3 regions of the Dehalobacter restrictus DSM 9455 genome follow, and region 1 is predicted to be linked to each of the others. Evidence: riboswitches for the same ligand, from Rfam matches in the RefSeq annotation. Region 1 holds a riboswitch; each other region holds the start of a gene.
What was found. A riboswitch is a leader RNA that binds a small molecule or an ion and turns the genes downstream of it on or off. The one in region 1 is predicted to bind cyclic di-GMP.

Region 1 (7,876 bases):
AAACCTAGAAAACTTTTGCTAAATTTTTTATGGCTCCCATCGGACAATAATTTACGCACTTATTACACTCAATACAACTCTCAGCGTCTACCTTCGGAGCTTTATATCCTTGTTGAATCAAAGCATTTACAGGACATACCCTCACGGACGGACAGGGATGGTTTTCCGGACAACGATTTTTATCAATTACAATTGCCATATTAGCACTCCTTTCACAACTTACTGAGAAAACAAATATACCCCGTATGGGTATATTAACAAAGTGCTGTTTAATTTTCAACTCTTTCTTGCTAATTTCTTAAGTAATTTTAATTCGTTTCTGTTTTCTGCATAACAAAGCAGCTTGACTTCAATGCTAAGCTGCTTTATTTTTAAATCTTGTTTCTTTGTCTGAAATTATCTATCGTTAAAGAGCTTGTGAGCAAAAACGTTTTAACCCTAACAAAGATGCGGCAGCGGCAATTGTTATCCCGAAATAAACTACAGGTTTTTTAATAGAAAGAAAATTAATGATTGACCCGTTGCAGAGCGTACTTCCTGTAACCAGAAACAGGTCGGCCCATGCTTCAACTTCACCAATGTCATTTTTCTTCGGCTTAATGCGTTGCAGGAATAATTTTAACAGTCAGTTTATGTTTATTTCTCAGTCATATTATTTAGAGGGCATAATGATGACAGTTAGAGCTCTTGCCCTAAAGTAGGGCCGGGAGAACAATCAAATATTTTTTCGACCTTTAAGATTACTGCGCCCTTAGGTTGCAGAACCGGCATTTTCTCTTTGACCCAAGCCCTGGCATCCTCAAATACGCTGCCCGAATCCACAACCGTTGTGCTCCCTTTAATCTGATAGGATTTACAGGTTGACAAATCCCAAATGGAAACTGCCATGATCGGGTTGACTTCAAGATTCTTCTTAGTTTTATTCATAAAATTGTCAACGAGTAAAAGATTATTTTCATCAAGAACTTTTACAAAAGTCATAGGGACGACATTTGGTGTCCCATCTTTAGCAGCCGTAGCTACCGGAAAACATCCTGTTTACTGAATATAATTTGGATTTCAGAATTGAGTTTGGACATCTTTTTATCTACCACACCTTTTCTTAGTCTTTCCTGCCTTATGAGCCTTATTATCTGATAGCTAAGAGTCTCTAACCCTCTTCCTTGTGCAGTTGTTCTGATTAGTGTCTCCCGCATTCATCATGATGCTGATGCTCATGACAGACAGATCCTGTGGATTTAAGGTTGCCCTGAAGGTATTGCTCTACGACAGTTTTGGCTTCGCCCGAAGCGCCAGTAATTACCTCAATGCCTTTTTCATTGAAGATGTCAATTGCTCCGCCGCCCATGCCGCCGGAAATGATGACCTTGACTCCCCTATCGTTTAAAAAGTTCGGTAAAAATCCGGGTTTATGTCCGGGGTTTGCTATGGTCTCGCTCTTGGCAATTTGCCCGTTTTCCGCCTCATAGATGATGAAACCTTCACAGTGTCCAAAGTGTTCGGTAACCATTTTCCCTTCACTCGCTACAGCAATTTTCATTTTGTCGTTCCTCCTTTTTTGATTTTGTAATTTTTTTGTATCAGCAATTTTTTCTCCTGAGCCTTCCAGAATATCCGCTGCGTCGTCAAACCAATTACCGTTATAAAGTTCAATCATCCCTTTATCACAGGCTACAGCTATTTTCGGATCGATCGGCAATGTGGCTAGAACTTTTAGTTGATGCTGTTCAGCTATCTTTTCGATAGAGCTTTCCCCGAATATTTTGTATTCCTTGCCACAATCCGGGCACTTAAAATAGGACATGTTTTCTACTAATCCTAAGATAGGTATATTCATTGATTTGGCCATTTTCACTGCTTTGGAAACAATCATGGAAACCAGTTCCTGAGGTGAAGCCACGATAATAACGCCGTCCAGCTTAATGGATTGGAATACCGTCAGCGGTACATCGCCCGTGCCGGGCGGCATATCGATAAACATGAAGTCAACGTCGCCCCATATAACTTCGGACCAGAACTGTTTAATTACGCCGGAAAGAATCGGTCCCCGCCAAATAACAGGATCGGTTTCATTTTCCAGCAACAAGTTGATCGACATGAGCTGGATGCCTGTTTTGCTCTTGGCGGGAAAAAGACCAAGCTCGCTGGCATCGGGTTTCTGACTAATGCCAAAAGCTTTCGGAATGGACGGGCCTGTGATGTCCGCATCGAGTATGGCGGCCTTATAACCCCTCCTGGCCATAGTTACGGCCATCATGGAAGTAACGAGTGATTTTCCCACGCCTCCTTTGCCGCTGACAATGCCAATCACTTTCTTGATATTGCTCAGTTCATGCGGTTTGGCGGAGAAATCCGCCTGTTCTTTTCTGTCGGCGCATTCGTCGCTGCAGGTATTGCAATTCTGATTACAATTTTCGCTCATCTTTATTTACTCTCCTTATGCTTAAATTGGTAATTCAAACAAATCGTTCAACTGTTCATTATCAGTAAGGTTTTATAAAAAACTTTGGTTGCGGCCCGTCCTGACGGACAGTCGACGTCGATAATACTTTGCCCTTTGTTTACGGCTTTTATGGCTGCGGTGTCAAACGGAATTTTGCCCAAGAAAGGCAGAGCCCGCTCCCTGCAAAATGCTTCAATTTTCAGGGCAAGCTCTTCGTTGGTATCATACTTGTTAACACAGACTCCGGTTTTCATTTTAAACTTCTCAGCCATTGTAATGATTCTCTCCATATCGCTGATTCCTGACAGAGACGGCTCAGCAACGATCAGGACCATGTCCGCCCCGTTAAGGGAAGCGATTACCGGACAGCCTATTCCCGGCGAACCGTCTATAACGGCCAGATCAGCGTCCATTGCTTCCTGCCTCAGCTGCTTTTTCACCTCGGTTACCAGCTTACCGGAAGTACCGCTACCCATTTTAAGCCTGGCGGTAGAGAAGACCATATCATCTTTATAAAGCATCAGCTCTCCGGCTACGGCAGGTTGGAGTGAAACTGCCCCCATCGGGCAAACTGCTTCGCAGACGCCGCAGCCTTCGCAAGCATAGGCATCAACTTCATATTGGCCGTTGCTTTTATTAATAGCCTCAAAGCGGCAGTTTTGCCTGCAAAGACCGCAGCTCCGGCAGGATTCTGCATCAATAATCGCTTTTCTCATACCGTAATAATCCGATCGCTTAGCCGGTAAACTATGAGCTCTGATCAGGTGAAGATTAGGGGCGTCCACATCGCAATCGGCATAAGCTCTGGCATCGGCAAGCTTGATAAAAGCGCCCGCAACGGTTGTCTTTCCTGTACCGCCTTTCCCGCTAAGAATCAGAAGCTGTTTCATGCCTTGCCTCCTTCCTTACCGCCTGCAACAGGTTTTGGAATAGGTCTCTGTATTTCGGATGTTTTCTTACCGCTATCTGCCCATTGGAATTCATTGTTCCCAATTCCAGGTCAAACGGAATTTTATTGAGAATTTTGATCTCGTTTTGCAGGCAATAATCTTCGGCGGGGTTTTCACCCTCCAGGCATTTGTTAAGGACAACGCCGAATGGTTTTTGAAAAAGATTTACAAGTTCATAAACCATTTCTAAGTTGTGGACGCCAAAGATGGTCGGCTCAGCTACCAAAATACAGTAATCGGCATCTTTGATGCTCTCCATGACCATACAGGCGCTCCCGGGCGGACAGTCGATAAAAACATCTTTGTTCTCCTTACGGCTATCCTGCAAAAGCTTTTCAATAACCGGCACCCCTGATGCTTCGCCTATATTCAGCATTCCGGTCACGACCCGGACATTACCGGATATACCCCTTTGGATCATGCCTATTTCCCTATCTTTTTCCGAAATTGCTTTTTGCGGACAGAAAAGCAGACACCCCCCGCAGGAATGACAGATCTCGTTAAAGACAATCAGGTTATTCTTAATATAGGCCAGAGCGTTGAATTTGCAGAAATTGACACAGGTGCGGCAGCCGTTGCACAGCTTTGAGTCAGCCTGGGGAAGTTTAACCGTTACCCGTTTATTTTTTATGTCCTGCGGTTTAAAGAACAGATATCCGTTCGGCTCTTCCACATCACAGTCGATATATACGGATTCTGGTGACACTGCCGCCAGGTTGACGCTTACTAGGGTTTTACCCGTGCCTCCTTTGCCGCTTAAGACAGCAATTTTCATTAGCTCCCTCCATGTTGATGAAAACCGGGGTGAATATCGTCCAGTAAATTTAATTTTCCTTCCTTCAAGGCTTCAATATTATCCCGGATAGAATTATTGGTATTTTTATAAAGTGCAATTTCCGCTACTTTGAGCACTTCTGCGGCATTCTCACCGCAACGCGGTGTAATGATTGCCTCTGCTCCGCTGTCAACAATATTTTGCGCGGCTTTGATTCCTGCTCCGCCTTGGCTGGCAGCGGCGCTGTTATTCAGAAAATTGTTTTCTTCTGTTTCGGTATCGTAAAGAAGAAAGTAAGGAGCCCGTCCAAAAGAAATACAAACGCTGGTATCCATTGAATTATCGTCTACCGGTATCGCTATCTTCATCTTTATCCTCCCTTTGTTTAATTATTAATACTAGTTTCCTTTTTCGTCAGGTCCAGAAAATTCTGTGCGGCAGCGGTGCCTGTAACATCCCCCGCAGCGGCAGGTTTTCTCCAAACCTTTGCAGAGCTCGTAATCTCCGCCTTCTATACGCAAGACTTTCCCGTTTACCAGAGATTCCGCCATCTTTTTTCGTGCATCATTATAGATGCGCTGAACAGTCGTACGGGCAATATGCATTTGTTCCGCGCACTCTTCCTGCGTAAAACCCTGCAAGTCGATGAGCCGTATGGTTTCATACTCATCAACCAGCATTAAGACCAAATTCTCCTGATCAATAGCTGCATTAAGCGGACCGAAAAGGCTGCTTTCCGGCAGGCAGCATACTTTTCTCCATTTTCTTGGTCTTGGCATATCTTTTCCTCCCTTAGGCCATAAACATTATTGACATATGCCCTTTATGTATTTGATTATAATCAATTTCGAACATATGTCAATAATGTTTATTTTTTTATTTCCATCGTTAGATTCTCCTTGTAAAACTCGTTCTCGTAAAACATTTTTAGGGAAAAAGAATTTCTGGGCTATCAAAGTCGGAATAACGGCGCTTAAAATAACTACGGTTACATTCACGCTGTATTGAGAGTTGCTGATATATTTATTTGTCAGTCCGTATAAAGCCAAAATTGTTCCAAATGTCAGTCCGGTGCTCATAAGAAGGGTGGTATAGATACCGTCCCTTCTTTTGTATTTAAAGAACCTGGTAGCTGGAAGCACTCCGATAAATTTTGCTCCAACTTTAACCAGCAATAGAATTACGATTAGGAACAACGTTGCCGCAAGTGCTTTAACGGAAACAAGGGAACCTGCTTTTATAAAATAGAACGGTGTAAAGGCTACAAAAGCAATAGCCCGCATTTTATGGAGCGTTTCTTTATATTGCAGAAAAAATCCTGCCATAGCTAAACCAATAATATAAGCCGGGAGTACCGCCTCGCTGCCGGAATATTCCGCGAGAAATCCCAAAAACAGAAGAATCAGCAGAAAAAATTTAATTTCCGGCTCACTGACTTTCCCGCTGTATCTTGCAAAGATCCATTTTGCCAGGGGGATTCCTACAAAACACACCACAATGACTGCTCCGACAAAAATAAGCAATTTATAAGAAAACCCTGTAAATAGGAATCCCAAAGCCAACACCGTGCCTAAATCCGTGACAAAACCAAGAAAACAATCTCCAAACTTACAAAACTACAAATTTAGGGATTACTAAAATATAGCATAAATTCCGAAACATAGCAGGTTTAGTAAAATACAAGGCTGGTTTGGTTTTTGGAAATGATATACAATATCCGCTTTTTCGACAACACAATTTGACACAGATTTATGCAAAAAGGGTTTATTATATAATTAACATAATATGACATATAAGAACCCATTACTTCTTATATGCGTATTTAGTATTTTCTGTCGATTAAGACAGTATTTTATTCCTTTGACTTAACGCAGACATTAACTAAATAAAAAGATAAGGGCAAAGTTGTCTAAAGACAGCGACGCAAAGCCATAGGGTCTAACGTGCCAATGCACTATGACAGCCTGGTTGCCGAACAGTTTTATGGTATATCCTGCCCTTTTGAGGCAGTTTTTTTATTTGCTTATAGTTGCGTTACCCCCTGAGATTAGGGTTGTTTTTTCATGGCTTTGCTCTTTGCCCCAAGCAAAGGGAGTGTTGCTGATTGCGAAGCATGTTAAAAATTACCCTCCTGAGGTGTAAATAAAGAAGAATTTCATAATGTTCTTTATAAATCTTACTTGACAAACGTCACGGTGGATGAGCCCGCGATTTGCCTTAAGCAAACTGCGTGCTTTTTTATTTGGCAAAAACATGTTGCTTATCAGCTTAAGGCTTACAATCGCCATTATTATATATTTTCTTTTTTTTCAAAAAAATTATTTAAATCCCTCAGGTGCCGTTCCCCGCCCTCTGTTTTGGTTTTTACAAAAAAATCAAAACGGAGGTCTGAAGATGAAAAGGATTAATTTGCGAGATTATTACCCATTTTATCAATCTGACTTTTTTGTTGAAGTTGCGGATGAAATCGCTTTATCGCTGAAGTGCTTCAAGCTGAGCGAGAATGCTTACAGATTACGCACATACAGACAAAAAGCCTATTACTCTCTCGACCGTGGTGACGGTATTGAGCAGGAAATTGTTTTCATTTCCTTGTCTCCTCAAGAGATTTATGAGAGGAGAGTCACCAATCATGAGTTGTATACTGCCATCAACAGTTTGCCGGAAAAACAGGCAAAACGTGTTTATGCCCATTTCTTTTTGGGGATAAGCAAAACCGCCATTGCTAAAGCAGATGGCATTAGTGAAAGCGCAGTTAGGGAATCCATCGAACGTGGATTAAAAAATATCGAAAAGTTTTTAAAAAATTTCCGGTAACACCCTGCGATTTTGCCTGAAAAATGAAGTGGTTATTAGAGGGACAAAAATTCTTCCCCCTTAACTGATCTTTGACAATTAAATAATTGTTTTATTCGGTACTTTCCCTGTATGTCCTGAAAAGGAAAGCCAAATAGCAGATACGCCATAACCACCAGTCCGTCAACAATCGGATTTAGTGAAGTATAAATGATGTTGCTATTGAATTAGGTCAGGTACGAGCGATTAATATCCGTGCTATAAATAAATGCTGGCAGCATTTAAGGCGATGACACATACAGAGGGATAATGATACTTCCGTCCAGCCACAGCCCCGCTTAAGCGGGATCACGTAATGGGGGCGGCTTGCAGAGAACCTGGGAGAGGTGAAATTCCTATGAGGACGGTCAGCCGCTGTCCACCGAATAAAACCATAGTCTTATAAACCAAAATAGAAGTGCAGTATAGGGGTGCGCCTGTTTATGATATGCGCTACGTGTCTGAACGAAGGCGCATTCTCCCGCTGCGCTAATCAAAATAATGACGATTGTTTTATATAAAAATTTTTTTATTAAGTATAGACCTGATGAAAGCAAGAGGAGGCTTAATTATGGCTAATGAAAAATTAACGCAAGAAAAAGCCTACCGAATCATGCTAAAAGGATACCCCGATGTGCTTGATATAAAGCAAATGTGTAAAATTCTTGGCATCAGCCTTAAAACGGGTTACGGTTTGATACAGGAAAATAAAATTGAATGCCTAAAGGTTGGGCGGGCCTATAAAATCCCCAAGCCTTTTTTGTTGAGTTATTTGAGAATAGGTCCAAGTAGAGACAGTGAAGAAAAGTGAGATTTACACATTTTACGAACCTTTTTTATTGTGCTACATTCATCTTGTCAACGGCAGGTGAG
Region 2 (7,876 bases), 1.0 Mb from region 1:
GATGGATCCGCAGATTTAGATTATGTTCTAGCAGCTGCAAGGAAAATTGCAGAAAACATGAATTGCTACAAGGTTATTGTGAATAAGTCCACCGTGCCAGTAGGAACTGGGAAATTAGTAAAACAGACGATAAAAGAAGTTTTAGAAAAACGTAAGCTCAACATCGATTATGATGTTGTTTCTAACCCTGAGTTTCTTAGAGAGGGAGCAGCGGTCAATGATTTCATGCATCCAGAAAGGATTGTCATTGGATCAGATCATGTAAAGGCTGAAGAGATCATGCGTGATGTTTATAGAGTCCTTTATCTCAATAATCACCCTTTTGTTCTCACCAATATCGAAACAGCAGAAATTATTAAATACGCTTCAAATGCCTTCCTTGCCACAAAGATCACTTTTATTAATGAGATATCTCGTCTATGTGAGGCTGCAGGGGGAAATGTGCAGCATGTTTCAAGGGCGATGGGATTGGATAAGCGAATCGGAAAGTTTTTTTGCATGCAGGTCCGGGATACGGGGGCAGTTGTTTTCCAAAAGATACAAAGGCGTTAGTGCATATTGGAAGAGAGTTTGGCGTTGATATTTCAATTGTAGATGCTGTAATTATTGCGAACCAATCTCAAAAGTTACGCATGGTTGATAAAATCATCACAAAAATGGGGGATATTCAAGGCAAGCGGATTGCCGTCTTAGGACTTGCTTTTAAGCCAGGGACCGATGATATGCGGGAGGCTCCTTCAATTACGATAATTCATGAGTTGCATAAAAGAGGGGCACGTCTTTCTGTTTATGATCCGATTGCAATGGAGAACGCCAAAAAAGTTGCATTTCTGAATTTGGATCTTGATTATGCCGAGAATGAATATGCAGCTATAGCAGATGCTCAGGCTGTTGTCCTGCTTACGGAATGGAACCAGTTTCGGAGTATGGACTTAGCTAAGATGAAAAGTAAAATGAACGGCAATTATTTCTTTGATTTCAGAAATATTTATGACAGGAATGAGCTTGAAACGATAGGTTTTATATATGACGGAGTCGGAAAATAATACGTTATTGAAAGGAAGATATACGTGGAAATTAGAAGAATCATCGATTCAATCAGTCGCAAGTGGTGGTTATGCGTTGTTTCTGCGGTTTTATTTGGAGGAATGGGATGGTTTTTTCATATTTTCTTATCATCTCCAACGTATAACGCAGATACAACGCTATATGTTCTCAATCGTGATAGAGTGACGGCAGGTGAGTCTTTGAGTTATTCTGACATCACGATGGGGAAGGAATTTCTTAAACAATATTCCGGGATTTTTTATAGCCGCTCTGTAGCTGCTGAAGCCGCTAGGAAGCTGGATCAATATAGTCTATCTGCGGGCACAATTTCCTCAATGGCGAATTTATCAATCAACGAAGACTCGGGTTTATTAAAAATCAGAGTGACTGCATATGATGCGATAATGGCTGCATCAATCGCGAATGTAATGGGAGAAGTATTTTCGTCAAAAGTTAAAGAAATCACAAATAGTGATTTTATCGGGATATTGGATAAAGCTCAGGTTTCTAATACGCCAATCCCGGATAACGGCATTATAAAAATGATTCTATGGATCGTTGCAGGAGAAGTTTTTTCCTTGGGAATTATTTATTTGTTGGAATATTTTGATACAACCATCCGTTCAGTTGAAGATATTGAAAATAATATCGGGGTTCGTGTCATTGGGATTATACCCGAGCATGATCTTCAATAAAGAGGAGAAGTAATATTATGCAGATAAAGACTTTTAATGTGTATGATAATGATAATAATGCGGTCAGGGACGCTTATGAAATGCTTACAGCCGGTCTTCTCATTAACAATAATGGAAGAAGTAAAACGTTTGCTTTATTGAGTTGCAAGCCAGAAGAAGGAAAAACTTCGCTTGCGATTAGTCTTTCGATATCCATTGCACGCTCTGGGTGGAGGGTGCTTTTCGTTGATGCAGACATGCGTAAACCGACGGCTGCAAAGAGGTTGAATGCTGAAGCGCAGTTAGGCTTGTCAGATTATCTTGAGGGGAGAGGTCGACTAGAGGAGGTAATCAGCAACACGAATATTCCAAACCTAACCTATTTATCCTGTGGAACAGACTGTTCGAATCCGATCGAAAAGTTGTGTGCAGTACGCTTTCAGAAGTTATTCGAGCAAGTAAAAATTGAGTATGACTATATAATTTTCGATACGCCGGCGCTAGAAAGCGTTTTTGACGGAGCAATAGTCGCGTCAAAAGCAGATGCAACTATGCTGATTGTAAAAGCGGGATTCACTTCGAAAAAAAGTCTGCAACGGGCCAAAGAACAATTGCATGGCATTAATGCCAAGTTGATCGGGATTGTTCTGAATAAAGTCAAGAAGCGTGATTATAAAAGATACTACAGCTCTTATAATTATTTCTTTAATTCCAATCGATTTTTGAAAAAGGCAAAAAAGCAATTTAGGTCATTAAATAAGGGAATATCTAAGGATACAGCAAAGGTTTAATACCGAAAATGTAGTCCGATTTTCCGTAGAAAACGTGCTTTTGATCGTAAAGGATGAACGATTTTTAAGAGCTTATTGTATATGGAGCTGTTGGAGATAACAAGTTTTATCTTTTGGAGCAAATACTGATAACCATTAATTTTTTTTTCTTGATCTCTATCGCTGCTTATAATCATTTCCTCTTTGTTCATGATATTCTGAATGATTATCACTGAATTCTTGGTCGAATTTAATTGATAGTTATCAGGAAGATGTAATCCTAAGTATAATCGGCATGTATCCATTAAATAATAGTAGAAATCCAAGATTGCCATTGACTTTAAGGTTTGTTCAATGTAGTTTATATCAATTTGATTGCGGTAAGAATTAAAAAATAGAACGAAATCTGATAGAAGACGAAGATTTGCATTAGAGTGTTTTAAATGCCTTGCTGTGTGAATAACAGCATTGATCAATTCATCCTCCGGAGATAAGCAATAAAATTGGAATCCGGCTACCGTTTGAAGACGCTTGTCTTTCCAGATATGATCTACCCAGTCGCTGTTGTCGATTTTTTGCATATATTTGGGATGCCAAAGGGTTCGGTGAAGCTCAACGGCGAATGTACCCGCTTTTATCATATCGATATGCATATGATCAGGATCATTGTAATTTAGTTCATTCGGCTTATAACCTAGAGAAGTCATCGCTTCTATGCATTGATTCATCTGTTTTTCGTTGATTAATACATCTAGATCATTCATCGAACGTAGTTCAGGCCGAGCATATTGTTCCTTAAAGACAAGTCCTTTAAGTGATATAGCTGTTATGCCATTGGTCTCAAAAAGATTAAAGATTGTTTCTATCGTTGGAAGCATCATCAACTGACGTGCGGCAGTCACAACCGTTTTCTCTTTCCAATGAGTCAATACATTGTGATCGATTTTTAACAAATCATTATGTTGATAAACAGTCTCAAACAGAAATGAAGAAACACCTTGTAGTCTGGCTTGATTATAAAGTTCAACGCCATCAACGGAGGCAAGTAATTCCTTATCTGGTATTTCACCGTTAATAAATACTCTTAGCAGATGAAGAAGCAGATTATACACACTTTTCATTATTTTCCTCCGATGACAAAATATCTCTTTTATATTATATCATATTTCTTATATTTGAGATTTTTTTATAAAGTAAGGGGATTATATTTTGAAGATTTTAACAAAAAAAATATTTTATTTATTGTTGTTCTTTCTTATTTTTTCCACAGGTTTTCCTGCCTTTGGATTTAGTGAACAAAATTCAGCAAAAATAATATACGATTCGCAAAACGATCTTCTTTGCTCTTCTGTATTAAAATCAGAGCCTGATGTTTCGGTTAAATCTGAAATAACTATAGAGATTGATATAGTTGCTTTGGCATACAGAGACGAAGAACCCATTTTAATACGTGCATATCCTGAGCTTAAAATCGAAACAGATACGACGATAAGCGGTAAAAAAACGGGATTTTTTCATACCCAAAAAATAGGGGATAAATGGTGGGTGATTGCGCCTAATGGGAATGGATTTATTGCCGTCGGAACACAGAGAATGACATATAAAGGAATTTACTCAGAGGCATTGGGTTATTCCCCTTATGAACAGAATGTAAAAAGCATCTATGGTTCTGAGGAAGAATGGGCAGAAAATACTGCGGAGCGGTTAAACAGTTGGGGATTTAATCTTCTGGGAATAGATTCAGCACCGTCTTTGAGGTATCGTGGACTAGCGCATACGGTATCATTTGGATTCGGGAGCAGTTTTTCTAAATACGGAGAAGATTATGTAATATACGGATTGGACGCAAGCAATCATTGTTTTCCGAATGTTTTCAGTCCAAAATTTGAGTACTATTGTGATGACTTAGCTAGAAAGGTGATCCAAGAAGATCAGAATGACCCATGGCTTTTCGGCTATTATCTGGATAACGAACTTTCCTGGTGGGGCCAAAGTTTTGATACGACATACGGACTTACGGACTTGGTCATAAAAAAAGATAAAACCCATACGGCAAAGATTGCCTTGATCAACTGGCTGCAAAATAGATATGGAAATATTAGTAGTTTGAACAAGGCTTGGGGGACAGATTATCCTTCATTCGAGACACTTGGAAAAATGACCTTATTTACCGGAAAGAACCAGTTGGCCATCAATACGGATAAAACAGACTTTGAAAAAGCGATTATAGAAAAATATTATACGATAACAACAGGGGCAATAAAGAAATACGATAAAAACCATATGATATTAGGCAGCAGAAATGCATGCGGAACTGAGAAATGTTATGATTTGGTATGGGGTATCGGCAGAAATTATACGGATATAAGTACGTTTAATTACTATGGAAAAGTTGACCTGCAAGCGGAAACAGCTTATGACCAAATAAAAGTGAATGGTGTTTATCAGAACGTTGAGCTCAGTGAGATATTTGCACAGATTTACAATAAAGCAAAGCAGCCAATAATGATAAGCGAATGGTCTTTTCCGGCGTATGATAGCGGACTCCCGTGTACCGTAGGGGCTGGGATGCGAGTAGATACGCAGACGGAGAGAGCAAAAGCTTATGAAATATATCAAAAAGCATTATTCAATATGCCATTTCTTGTCGGTTCTGAATTTTTCATGTGGGTTGATCCTCCGGCTGAAGGATTAACAAAATCTTATAAGCTAGATACAAATTACGGACTAGTGAATGAAAAGGATGAACCTTATGCTTTGGTTACCAGTGTAGCGAAAGCAACAAATGGTAATGTGTATTCTCTTAGAAATTAAAGATAAATCATAATTATGATGGTCTTCGTAAACCAATCGTATATTTAGAAAGGAAAGCGATAGGATTGTGATTCTGAAAAAGGCACTGGCAGTATTATTGACGGTATCTCAGATACTGTTAACCTTCAGTTCGGCCTCCTTGGCCGGACTGGATGATGCGTCAAATAATACGGTATTTGTATATGACGACGATTTTTCTGGATATGCAACTGGAAGTGATGGAATGCCTAATTGGGTGACCAATGGGTTTTCATGGGTAATTAATGACGGTTATTTTAAGAATGACTTGGTGAAGAAAAGCTTTGCATTGCTCAACTCGCCAACTGGCGCTGAAGTATCCTTCGAATCGGAAGTGATGATCAAATCTTCTAATGGTGATAAGTATAAAATTGCAGGAATAGCTGTCTATACAGATCATGAGAATTACTGGCATTTAGCCTTAGTTGAGGCACCGGACAAGAATACTCACTATGTAGAACTTGAGGAAATGATTAATGGCAAATGGTGTGCCGAGTCAAGGGGAGATACAAAATTAGAAACAGGAACTTTGCAGCCAGGTGGCTTACATTGGGACTATAATCACCCTTATCGATTAAAAATAACTCTAAATGAATTGAGTATTACGGGTGCTGTATATGAATTGGATGGCTCTTTGATTTGGAAAACAAAATATCTATTTAAACCTGATAATTGTGTTAAAACAGGTATCCCCTCGCTAACGACAGCTGCCTTTGAAGCGCAATTTGATAATGTTAAGGTGAATATTACAAAAACTGTCGCTGATGAGAATCCAAATACAAGTTTGGACGACATAAAGGTGACAAATATTAAAATAAGTCCCGAGGAGTTATTTATCAAGGTCGGTCAGACCCGGAAGTTAGAAGCGTTAATTATACCTACAAACGCTTCTAATAAAACAATAAATTGGACGTCAGATAACCCGCAAATAGCCTCAGTTAATGATGGAGTGGTCAAAGGCTTATCTCCAGGAACAGTTTTCATAAGGGTTAGTACAGAAGATAAGAGTATATCAGATACTTGTAAAGTGACAGTTACTTCGTTTAGCGTATATTTATTCGTGGGTTTATACGTTTTAATTGTTGGAATCATTGCTTTACTTATTTTTAGATATATTAGGACAAAAGAAAAAATATAAAAAACACTATTGACTAAATAATGAAGATATGATAGTTATTAATTAAATGAATATCGGACAAAAACTTATTACTGACAATGGCAAACCTGTTGAAAAGCAGGGACGCAAAGCTAGAGGGCCTGTAAAATGGCAGCCAGTTACCAAAATTAAGTTTTTTGTTTTTGTCTAACTTATTACTGACAATGGCAAACCTGTTGAAAAGCAGGGACGCAAAGCTATAGGGCCTGTAAAATGGCAGCCAGTTACCAAAAATAAGTTTTTTGTTTTGGAGAGGGACAGAATATGTACATTTTAAGAAAAACAATCAAAATGTTAATCACGATAAGCCTAATATTAGTTTTAGTGGCACCAACAACACTAGCTGGAAGTGAACCCAGTGTAAGCAGTCAAAGATTGCAGGATGATTTCTCCGCCTACGTTGCTGGAAGTGATGGTAGCCCTCAGTGGATCACTGACGATATATCTTGGGAAGTAAATAATGGTTGTTTCGAAAATAATTCATTGAAAAAGAGCTTTGCTAAATATGATTCTACCGTTGGGACTGATTTGACTTTTGAATCTGAAGTTACTATTCAAGTATCGCAAGGGGATAAGTATAAGTCGGCGGGGATATCAGTTTATTCAGACAATAATAATTATTGGTCGTTAGCACTTGTTGAAGGGCCTGAGGCTAAAAATGAAATGCATTATATTGAACTTCAAGAAATGTTTAATGGGCAATGGTGTGTGCAAGATTATGGGGAGACAAAACTAAAAGTTGGTTCATACGTAGGAGATGGAATTGAGTGGAAATATAACCAGCCGTATGTGCTCAAGATAAGTTTAAATAATAAATCAATTACAGGGGTAGTATGCGAGTTAGATGGTAAAAAAATATGGGAGAAAGAATATATTTTTTCTTCGGAGAATTGTACAAAGAAAGGAATTCCTGCTCTGACAAGTGCGGCCGTAGAAACAAAGTACGATAACGCAAAATGCACAATAAATAAAAAAGTTTATGAAGTTAATGCAGTTAGCTCATATCCTGAGCTTAAAATCGAAACAGATACGACGATAAGCGGTAAAAAAACGGGATTTTTTCATACCCAAAAAATAGGGGATAAATGGTGGGTGATTGCGCCTAATGGGAATGGATTTATTGCCGTCGGAACACAGAGAATGACATATAAAGGAATTTACTCAGAGGCATTGGGTTATTCCCCTTATGAACAGAATGTAAAAAGCATCTATGGTTCTGAGGAAGAATGGGCAGAAAATACTGCGGAGCGGTTAAACAGTTGGGGATTTAATCTTCTGGGAATAGATTCAGCACCGTCTTTGAGGTATCGTGGACTAGCGCATACGGTATCATTTGGATTCGGGAGCAGTTTTTCTAAATACGGAGAAGATTATGTAATATACGGATTGGACGCAAG
Region 3 (7,876 bases), 940 kb from region 1:
ATGAAGTATGTAGAAAAACACTACGGCGAAGGCGATGGCAGCGGGGAAAGGATTTTGAATCCGAAGACGATTATTGAAGTCGAAGAGGGCGGTGTGGCTGAGCTGGAAATGGTTCAGATTAGAGGCGTCGACCAGACCAAAAGGGATACGGAAGTGCGCCTGCACAAGAACGCGCGTTTGATTGTCATGGAAAGACTGCTGACTACCACCAACCAGAATGCCGAATCCAATATTACAGTTGAGCTGACAGGAGAAGATGCTGCCGCCCAGATCATTTCGCGTTCCGTGGCGCAGGATCATTCCACCCAAGTTTTTCATTTGAATATGCGCGGCTATGCCCAATGCCGCGGACATATTCAATGTGATTCGATTATTATGGATCAAGCGAAAGTTTCTTCCATTCCGGAGATTTCGGCCTTCCATTCGGATGCGCAGCTGATCCATGAGGCGGCTATCGGCAGGATTGCAAACGATCAGCTGATCAAGCTGATGACGCTTGGTCTCACGGAAAAAGAGGCTGAAGATATGATTCTGCAAGGTTTTTTGGCCTAATATCAATGATAGGGTTATCTGATATAATATTAGGGTTAAGTAATCTATTAATAGGGCAATTTGAAGTTTTTCATTAATAGATAAATTTGATCGGAGATGGGAAAATGCGCAAACTTTCTTGCTAAACGTGAAGTTAAAAGAGCGTTCCAGAGTAAGCAGCAAGTACTGCTGGCTTTGTGACGCCCACGGATGGGCTAATGCCGCGGTGCCAAGGATGTCAAGGAGCGGTAAGCCCGCAAAGCAAGAAAGTTACAATTTTTTAAGCAATCAAAATTAAACCAACAGCATTTGGAATGTGCATTATATTGACATTTTTTCTGCACATCAACTGCGTTCAAGGATATTTTGGGGCTGCAAGAATAAACTTTCTTGCAGCCTTATTATTTTTAACAGTGAGGTGATCGTGATGGCGTTGATTAACATCGACCATTTAACGTTTTGCTATGACGGCAGTTATGACAATATCTTTGAAAATGTATCTTTTCAGATTGATACGGACTGGAAGCTTGGGTTCACAGGCCGAAACGGGCGCGGTAAAACGACCTTTTTGCAGCTGCTGTGCGGGAAATACGAGTATCGTGGGACAATTGACTCCCCCGTGTCTTTTGATTATTTTCCTTTTCAGGTTACCGATCCCAGTCAAAATGTCATTGAGGTAGTGGCGGGTATCTGTCCTGATTTTGAACATTGGGAACTTCAGAAAGAATTGTCATTGCTCGAAGTTGCAGAGGATGTCATGGAGCGGCCTTTTGCAGCCTTAAGCCAGGGGGAGCAGACCAAGGTTTTGCTTGCGGCACTGTTTATTAAACCCAACAACTTTCTTTTGATCGATGAACCGACCAACCATCTGGACATAGAGGGCAGGCGCGTTGTCGGGAAATATCTGAACAGGAAAACCGGCTTCATCCTGGTTTCGCATGACAGGGTTTTTCTGGACCGTTGTATCGACCATATCCTGACCATCAATAAAACCAATATTGAACTTCAAAAAGGTAATTTTTCAAAGTGGTGGATCAATAAAGAGAGAACGGATTCGTTTGAGACAGCGGAGAATGACAGGCTGCAGAAAGAGATCAAACAATTATCGGCAGCAGCCAGGCGGACGGCCGGCTGGTCGGATAAAATTGAGAAAACCAAGAAGGGAACACTGAACTCCGGCATCAAGCCGGATAAAGGCTATATCGGCCACCAGGCGGCAAAAATGATGAAACGGTCCAAAGTGATCGAAACTCGGCTGCAAAAGAACATCCAGACGAAAGAAAAACTTTTAAAAAATATTGAGCTGGCCGACAGCCTGAGTATGAAACCCCTTTCACACCCGAAAAATACACTCGTGGAATTGTCTGACCTGGCAATCTATTATGCGGACAGGAATGTCTGCGAGAATGTCCATTTTACCGTAGAGAGAGGAGAGCGCGTGGCCTTAAGCGGCCGCAACGGGTGCGGTAAATCCAGTGTTTTAAAGCTGCTGACTGGAGAAGAGCTGACTTACAGCGGCAAACTAAGTATCGGAAGCAATCTAAAAATCTCCTATATTTCGCAGGACACCGCTTACTTGCAGGGCAGCCTGCACAGTTTTGCCGAGCAGTACCAGATCGAGGAAAGCCGTTTTCTGACCATTCTGCACAAGCTCGATTTATCAGGCGTTCAGTTCGAAAAAGATATGCGTATGTTCAGCGCAGGGCAGAAGAAAAAGGTGCTCCTGGCCAAAAGTCTCTGCGAGCAGGCCCATCTGTATATCTGGGATGAACCACTGAACTATATTGACGTTCTGTCCCGGATGCAGATTGAGGACCTCATTGTAAGATGCCGGCCGACCTTGCTGTTTGTGGAGCATGACAGTGCGTTTGTGCAATCAGTGGCAACAAAATATATCAGGCTTTGATCGGTTGCCCTCGAACAAAATTTTCAGGGTCCTGAAGCACCGCGGATTTTCTGTTGACAAATGAGGTCTATTGGAATAGACTTACAAGTAGGGTCTATTGAGATAAACCTTCGGAGGTATCATGGAAAGCTATAAATTATTTGATGCGGAGTATAAATTTGTCAGTATCGTCTGGGAAAAGGAACCGGTGAATTCGACTGAGCTTGTAAGGCTTTCTTTGGAAAGATTGGGCTGGAAGAAGTCAACCACTTACACGGTTTTGCGAAAGCTATGTGAACGGGGCATTTTAGACAATGCTGATGCAGTAGTCACTTCACTTGTTAAAAAGGAAGAAGTGCAGAAATATGAAAGCCAATCTTTAATCGAAAAAAACTTTGAAGGTTCTCTGCCGCAGTTTTTAACAGCGTTCCTCGATCGGAAAAAGCTTACGGCCAAGGAAGCTGAAGAACTGAAACGAATTATTGAGGAGGCGATGCAATGAACAGCTTGATGACAGTATTCAGCACTGTTGTCGATATGAGCATAACAGCTTCCTATGTGGCTCTGGGTGTGATCCTGATTCGACTGCTTCTGAAAAGGGCACCGAAAATCTTCTCTTATCTGTTGTGGCTGGCGGTTTTTTTCAGACTGGTTTGTCCAGGTTCATTTACCTCAGTTTTTAGTTTCTTAAACGTTGTCAGACCCGCAATGCAGCCTGATGCTTTGTCTGAGACGCTGGTGATGGCAGGCCTTGAGAACATAAATTATGCAATAAACGGTACAATAAACGGTTCAGTTGGCAGTACGCTGCCTCTGGTCGCAGCAATGGGTGTAAGTCCGCTTCCTATGCTGATGTTGCTTGGCAGTATGGTCTGGATTGCCGGAGTTACGGTGTTGCTGATTTGGAATATTTTTTCCTATTTTAAAATTGCAGGAAAGATCAAAACGGCTACGCTGCTGGATGCTTCTTTACCGCATATTTATGAGACAGATCAAATCAGCACGCCGTTTGTTTTTGGCTTTATCAGACCCAGAATTTATTTGCCTGCAGGCATTTCGCCCCGGGGATTGCCCTATGTACTGGCGCATGAAACGGTGCATATTAAGAGACGCGATTATCTGATCAAACCGGCGGCATTTCTGATTCTGATCATCCATTGGTTTAATCCGTTGATGTGGCTCTGTTTTGCGCTGATGGTTAAGGACATGGAAATGTCCTGCGATGAAACGGTTATTAGAAACAAGGGGCAAGGGGTCAAAGCGGATTATTCCAATTCCCTGCTGGCGTTGGCAGTTCAGAAGAACAGCTTTTGGCAGGCTGCGCCTTTAGCTTTTGGTGAAAACAATATTAAAGCGAGAATCAAAAATGTGATCCATTACAGAAAGCCCGGTGTTTGGATTGGTACGGCGGCAGTTGTTGCGATTGTAGCGTTGATGATTGGATTTGTGGCCAACCCGGTCAATGACACGGCTGCAGGACAGGAAACATACGCTGGTTATGCAGTAGATAAATTACTGGCCAACAAAACACCGTATGTAGGCAATGCCGTTAAAGTTATCGCGCTAATTGACGCGATGCCTTTGCCGGAAGGGGTTGTCCGGGATAAAGTCGAGTTGCAGACGTCGACCGCGCCGTATGGTTTAACCATTCATTACCGGATCAACGACGATTCAGCGATTTCTGCGGAAGACGGAATGATCGGTGATGTGTTTGGGCGCAATGCCATCCTGTTGTTCAGCCTAGTAGATAATGTTGAAGTCATTAACATAAAATTTACCGACAGCGTGGGAAAATATGAAGGATATAGCACGACTTACTTAAGAAGCAGAATGGAGCAAATGATGCAGAGAGATGTACGTGTATATGCCGAAAGTGCCGATTTGCTGAAGGAATTGCTTACGCGTCTGGAGCATGCGTACTTCAGTCTTGGAAATGAAGGAAATACGGCGGTCAACAAAGCCAAGCAGATTGAGCTGTGCTTGGAGAAAATCATGTCATCGCCTTTACCTTCCTCCAATCCCTATGATTATATCAAAGCGCATCAGGCAGAGTACAATATCATTCTGGCCATGGATGAACAAGCACTGCCTTACCTGTTTTCCGAATTTGCGAAAGGCGGGCAGACAGGCTTAAAGGGAAGTCTGATGGAGATCCTGTGCCGAAAGATCCTTGGCAGTGAGGATATCAAATATGCCAGTACGAATCATCAGGACTGGTATGATGCCTATAAGAAACATATCCAGGAGATAACAGACAAAAATAGTTTGATCTGGGTGCAGGATCATTATCCGAAAGGTGTACTTATTTTGGGCGGAGAACAGAATTAACTTAGACTATCTGTAACGCATTTTTCGCCCTTCTTCCGGGACTCCTAAGAGGATCACCGCCTGGGAGTATGTCAAATTACGCACCAGGGCGCAATTTGAGCTGCAGGCGGAAGCCTCGGGCAGTTTGCTCCCGTACTCTCTGAAGACCTTCATCAGTCTGTCGGCCGTACGCTGAGAGTAACTGACCGACTCCTCCAGCCACTGGCCCCATTCTCCAAACATAAGCAGGGCCTTGGCTTCCGTCAGCCGCCTTCTAATCTCGACAGCGGCGGCAAGGTAGATACTCTCCGTCCAGTATTTGATCATGTTAATTTCAGCCGCGATGACATGCGGCGTGCGTCCCCTGATGATATCCGTTGTGTATTAGATACTGTATTAGTTATTGGATCAGTCATGATATCCACACTCCTTGGGGCTAACTTCACTCGTAGGATCTGTGGACAGGCTTAAAAGTGTGACAACCTCAGTCTTAACAACGGACAATCTTTCTCATCGTATATAAGGTCACCGAAAGTCGAGATACTAAAAAATCAGTAATGCTCAAACCCTTGTAATTTGATATCCTTAAGTGTTATAACAGGTACATTGTTGCCAGTAAACCTGTTGCAGTCATAACGACGGCGTATGGCAGAGCCAGTTTTACCATCTCAGCGTAAGACAGGCGAATCAGCGGTGCAAGTGCAGAAGTCAAGAGAAACAGAAACGCCGCCTGACCATTTGGTGTGGCAACGGAAGGGATATTTGTACCCATGTTGATGGCAACTGCCAGCTTGTTGTACTGCTCCAGCGCAATAGCTCCGGCTTCAAACGCTTGCTGTGTTTCAGTCATATATACCGTAGCCACAAAAACATTGTCACTGATTGCCGAAAGGACACCGTTGGCCGCAAAGAAAGCCACAAGCTGGTTCTGCCCTTCCATGTTCAGCACCCATTGAATAATCGGCGTAAACAAATGCTGGTCATGAATAACCGCAACGACGGCAAAAAATACGACCAGCAGCGCAGTAAACGGCAATGCTTCTTCAAACGCATGACCGATGCGCTTTTCTTCAGTAACCCCGTTGAAAGCAGTAAGCAGGATAATAATCATAAGACCAATAATACCTACTTCCGCCAAGTGCAGTGCCAGGGAGAAGATCAGCATAACGCCGCACAAAGCCATAACAATCAGGCGCACACGTCCGCGCATATTCCTGGCAGCATCTTTGACTTTTACATCATCTTCCATAACATTTCTCACAGATTCCGGAAGCTGGTAGCCGTACCCCCAGAACTTAGTAACTTCAAGGATAATGGTGGTCAGAAGACCAACGATCAATACCGGGATAGACACAGGGGCACATTGTATAAAGAAATCTACGAAGTCCCATTGCATAATGGAGCCAATCAACAGGTTCTGCGGTTCACCAACCAGTGTTATTGCTCCGCCCAGCGCAGTGCCCACAGCACCATGCATCATAAGATTACGCAGAAAACCACGAAACTCGTCCAGGTCCTCATGAAGTTTCTCATCAACACTATGGTCGTGATTAATGTCATACGTTTCGTATACTTTTTCGCTGGAAGCAAACTTGTGGAAGATGCTATAGAAACCATAGGCCACGGCGATAATCACTGCCGTTACGGTCAGCGCGTCCAAAAACGCGGAAAGAACCGCACCCAGTACAGCGAACAGGAATGAAAGCGCGACTTTAGAGTGTACTTTAGTAAGGAGCTTGGAAAACAGGTACACAAGACCTTCTTTCATAAAATAGATCCCGGCAACCATGAACATCAGAAGAAGAATAACCGGCAGGTTCATTTCAACCTCGTGATAGACCATATGAGGGTTAGTAAGTCCGAGCACAACGGCTTCGATCGCCAGAAGCCCACCGGCAGGAAGCGGATAACATTTTAACGCCATTGCCAGGGTAAAAATAAATTCGACAATCAACACCCACCCGGTAACGTACATACCGGCGGTAACCATCAAAATAGGGTTCAACACCAGAAAAGCAAGAATTGTTCTTTTGTACCAGTCCGGAGCATGACCCAGAAAATTTGCTCTGAATGCTTGTCCGATGCCCATTTGTTTCATATGTACTATCCTCCCAAGTGAAAATTAAAGATATAAAAAAGAGAGTACTCCAAAACGGAACTACTCCCCCCCAAGAAGTTCATATTACTTGCAGCCTGGCAATCATAGCAACTTACAAGCAACCTTAGACCCATAGCTTTAGCGTCCTTCACTTTCACGAAGTTTGCATCAACCTGTACAACTATATATTGTTATTTTTGCTTAAGCTTTTATATTATAACAGAAAATTATTCTTTTGAATACCCTGAATATATCCACTTTATGCTGAAGTGTCCAGGTATTTATCTTAAGTATTTTGTTTTTTAATATAATCCTTTAGCAAATCAGGCTATCTCTCAAAAATCTTCTTCCCCTTGACTTACAAAATAGTATTTTACTATTTTAAAGTTTTTACCCAAATATTCATATCTTCAAAACCGCCGCAAATATGGCAGTTGTTGATTAGTCTACCCCGATACATATACCCCAGCTTGCTTAAAGACCTGTTGATTCCAAGATTGTTAGCTCTTGAAAGGCTATATGCTGTAGCAAAGCCATTGCGTTTCAAGTGTGTTTCCAGTTGGAATATCAATTCGCTTAATATGTTTCTGCCTCTATACTTTGGATAAGTGGCGCAATCAGTTATTTCAGCGTTCATGTGTTGTTTGTCAAGATCCGCCGAAGCAATACTGATAATTTTTCCTTCTTCTTCCGCTACCATATACAAAATATGATCCTGCATGACTTTTTGAAGATACTCTCTGCTGAAAATAGGAGTTGGATAGGTTTCAAATGCCGTTTGAAAAAGCTGAATTATCTGGGGAATATCGTCCGGCACGGCCTGCCTTATCGTATAGTTTTTATTCTTAGTCAGCTCGAATTTATTGGTATTCTTAACGCAATAATCGATAATTCTGTTTTCTTTCTCCTCATAGAGTGAATTTTTGCGCTTCGTATCAAGAAAAAGGGACATACAAGTTGCATCCTCTCCCTGAAAAAAACCGTCGATAACCCCCTCTGCTACAAACCCACATTCCTCAAAGAGACTAAGATCTTGTTTATAACAATTCGCAATA

Region 2: linked by a shared signal. The riboswitch ahead of DEHRE_RS09360 (beta-galactosidase) and the one ahead of DEHRE_RS00080 (sigma-70 family RNA polymerase sigma factor) in region 1 are both predicted to bind cyclic di-GMP.
Region 3: linked by a shared signal. The riboswitch ahead of nhaB (sodium/proton antiporter NhaB) and the one ahead of DEHRE_RS00080 (sigma-70 family RNA polymerase sigma factor) in region 1 are both predicted to bind cyclic di-GMP.

The regions. Positions count from the first base shown of each region.
Region 1 is NZ_CP007033.1:14,633-22,508, reverse strand. Features, by position in the region: gene DEHRE_RS00120 (4Fe-4S binding protein) at 5-199, opposite strand; gene DEHRE_RS00115 (pyridoxamine 5'-phosphate oxidase family protein) at 679-981, opposite strand; gene DEHRE_RS00110 (iron-sulfur cluster carrier protein MrpORP) at 1,181-2,422, opposite strand; gene DEHRE_RS00105 (ATP-binding protein) at 2,470-3,333, opposite strand; gene DEHRE_RS00100 (nucleotide-binding protein) at 3,311-4,168, opposite strand; gene DEHRE_RS00095 (NifB/NifX family molybdenum-iron cluster-binding protein) at 4,168-4,536, opposite strand; gene DEHRE_RS00090 (DUF134 domain-containing protein) at 4,567-4,947, opposite strand; gene DEHRE_RS00085 (cation:proton antiporter) at 4,975-5,664, opposite strand; cyclic di-GMP riboswitch class I at 6,057-6,144, shown strand; gene DEHRE_RS00080 (sigma-70 family RNA polymerase sigma factor) at 6,422-6,985, shown strand; gene DEHRE_RS00075 (helix-turn-helix domain-containing protein) at 7,575-7,814, shown strand.
Region 2 is NZ_CP007033.1:1,952,708-1,960,583, reverse strand. Features, by position in the region: partial or broken gene DEHRE_RS15575 (UDP-glucose dehydrogenase family protein) at 1-557, shown strand, start outside; gene DEHRE_RS15570 (UDP binding domain-containing protein) at 633-1,046, shown strand; gene DEHRE_RS09385 (YveK family protein) at 1,071-1,742, shown strand; gene DEHRE_RS09380 (CpsD/CapB family tyrosine-protein kinase) at 1,760-2,512, shown strand; gene DEHRE_RS09375 (nucleotidyltransferase domain-containing protein) at 2,509-3,612, opposite strand; gene DEHRE_RS09370 (beta-galactosidase) at 3,701-5,305, shown strand; gene DEHRE_RS14125 (Ig-like domain-containing protein) at 5,373-6,461, shown strand; cyclic di-GMP riboswitch class I at 6,531-6,606, shown strand; cyclic di-GMP riboswitch class I at 6,636-6,711, shown strand; gene DEHRE_RS09360 (beta-galactosidase) at 6,771-7,876, shown strand, end outside.
Region 3 is NZ_CP007033.1:953,118-960,993, forward strand. Features, by position in the region: gene DEHRE_RS04565 (SufB/SufD family protein) at 1-552, shown strand, start outside; gene abc-f (ribosomal protection-like ABC-F family protein) at 959-2,437, shown strand; gene DEHRE_RS04575 (BlaI/MecI/CopY family transcriptional regulator) at 2,559-2,918, shown strand; gene DEHRE_RS04580 (M56 family metallopeptidase) at 2,915-4,744, shown strand; gene DEHRE_RS04585 (DUF3102 domain-containing protein) at 4,751-5,050, opposite strand; gene nhaB (sodium/proton antiporter NhaB) at 5,316-6,821, opposite strand; cyclic di-GMP riboswitch class I at 6,908-6,999, opposite strand; gene ablB (putative beta-lysine N-acetyltransferase) at 7,198-7,876, opposite strand, start outside.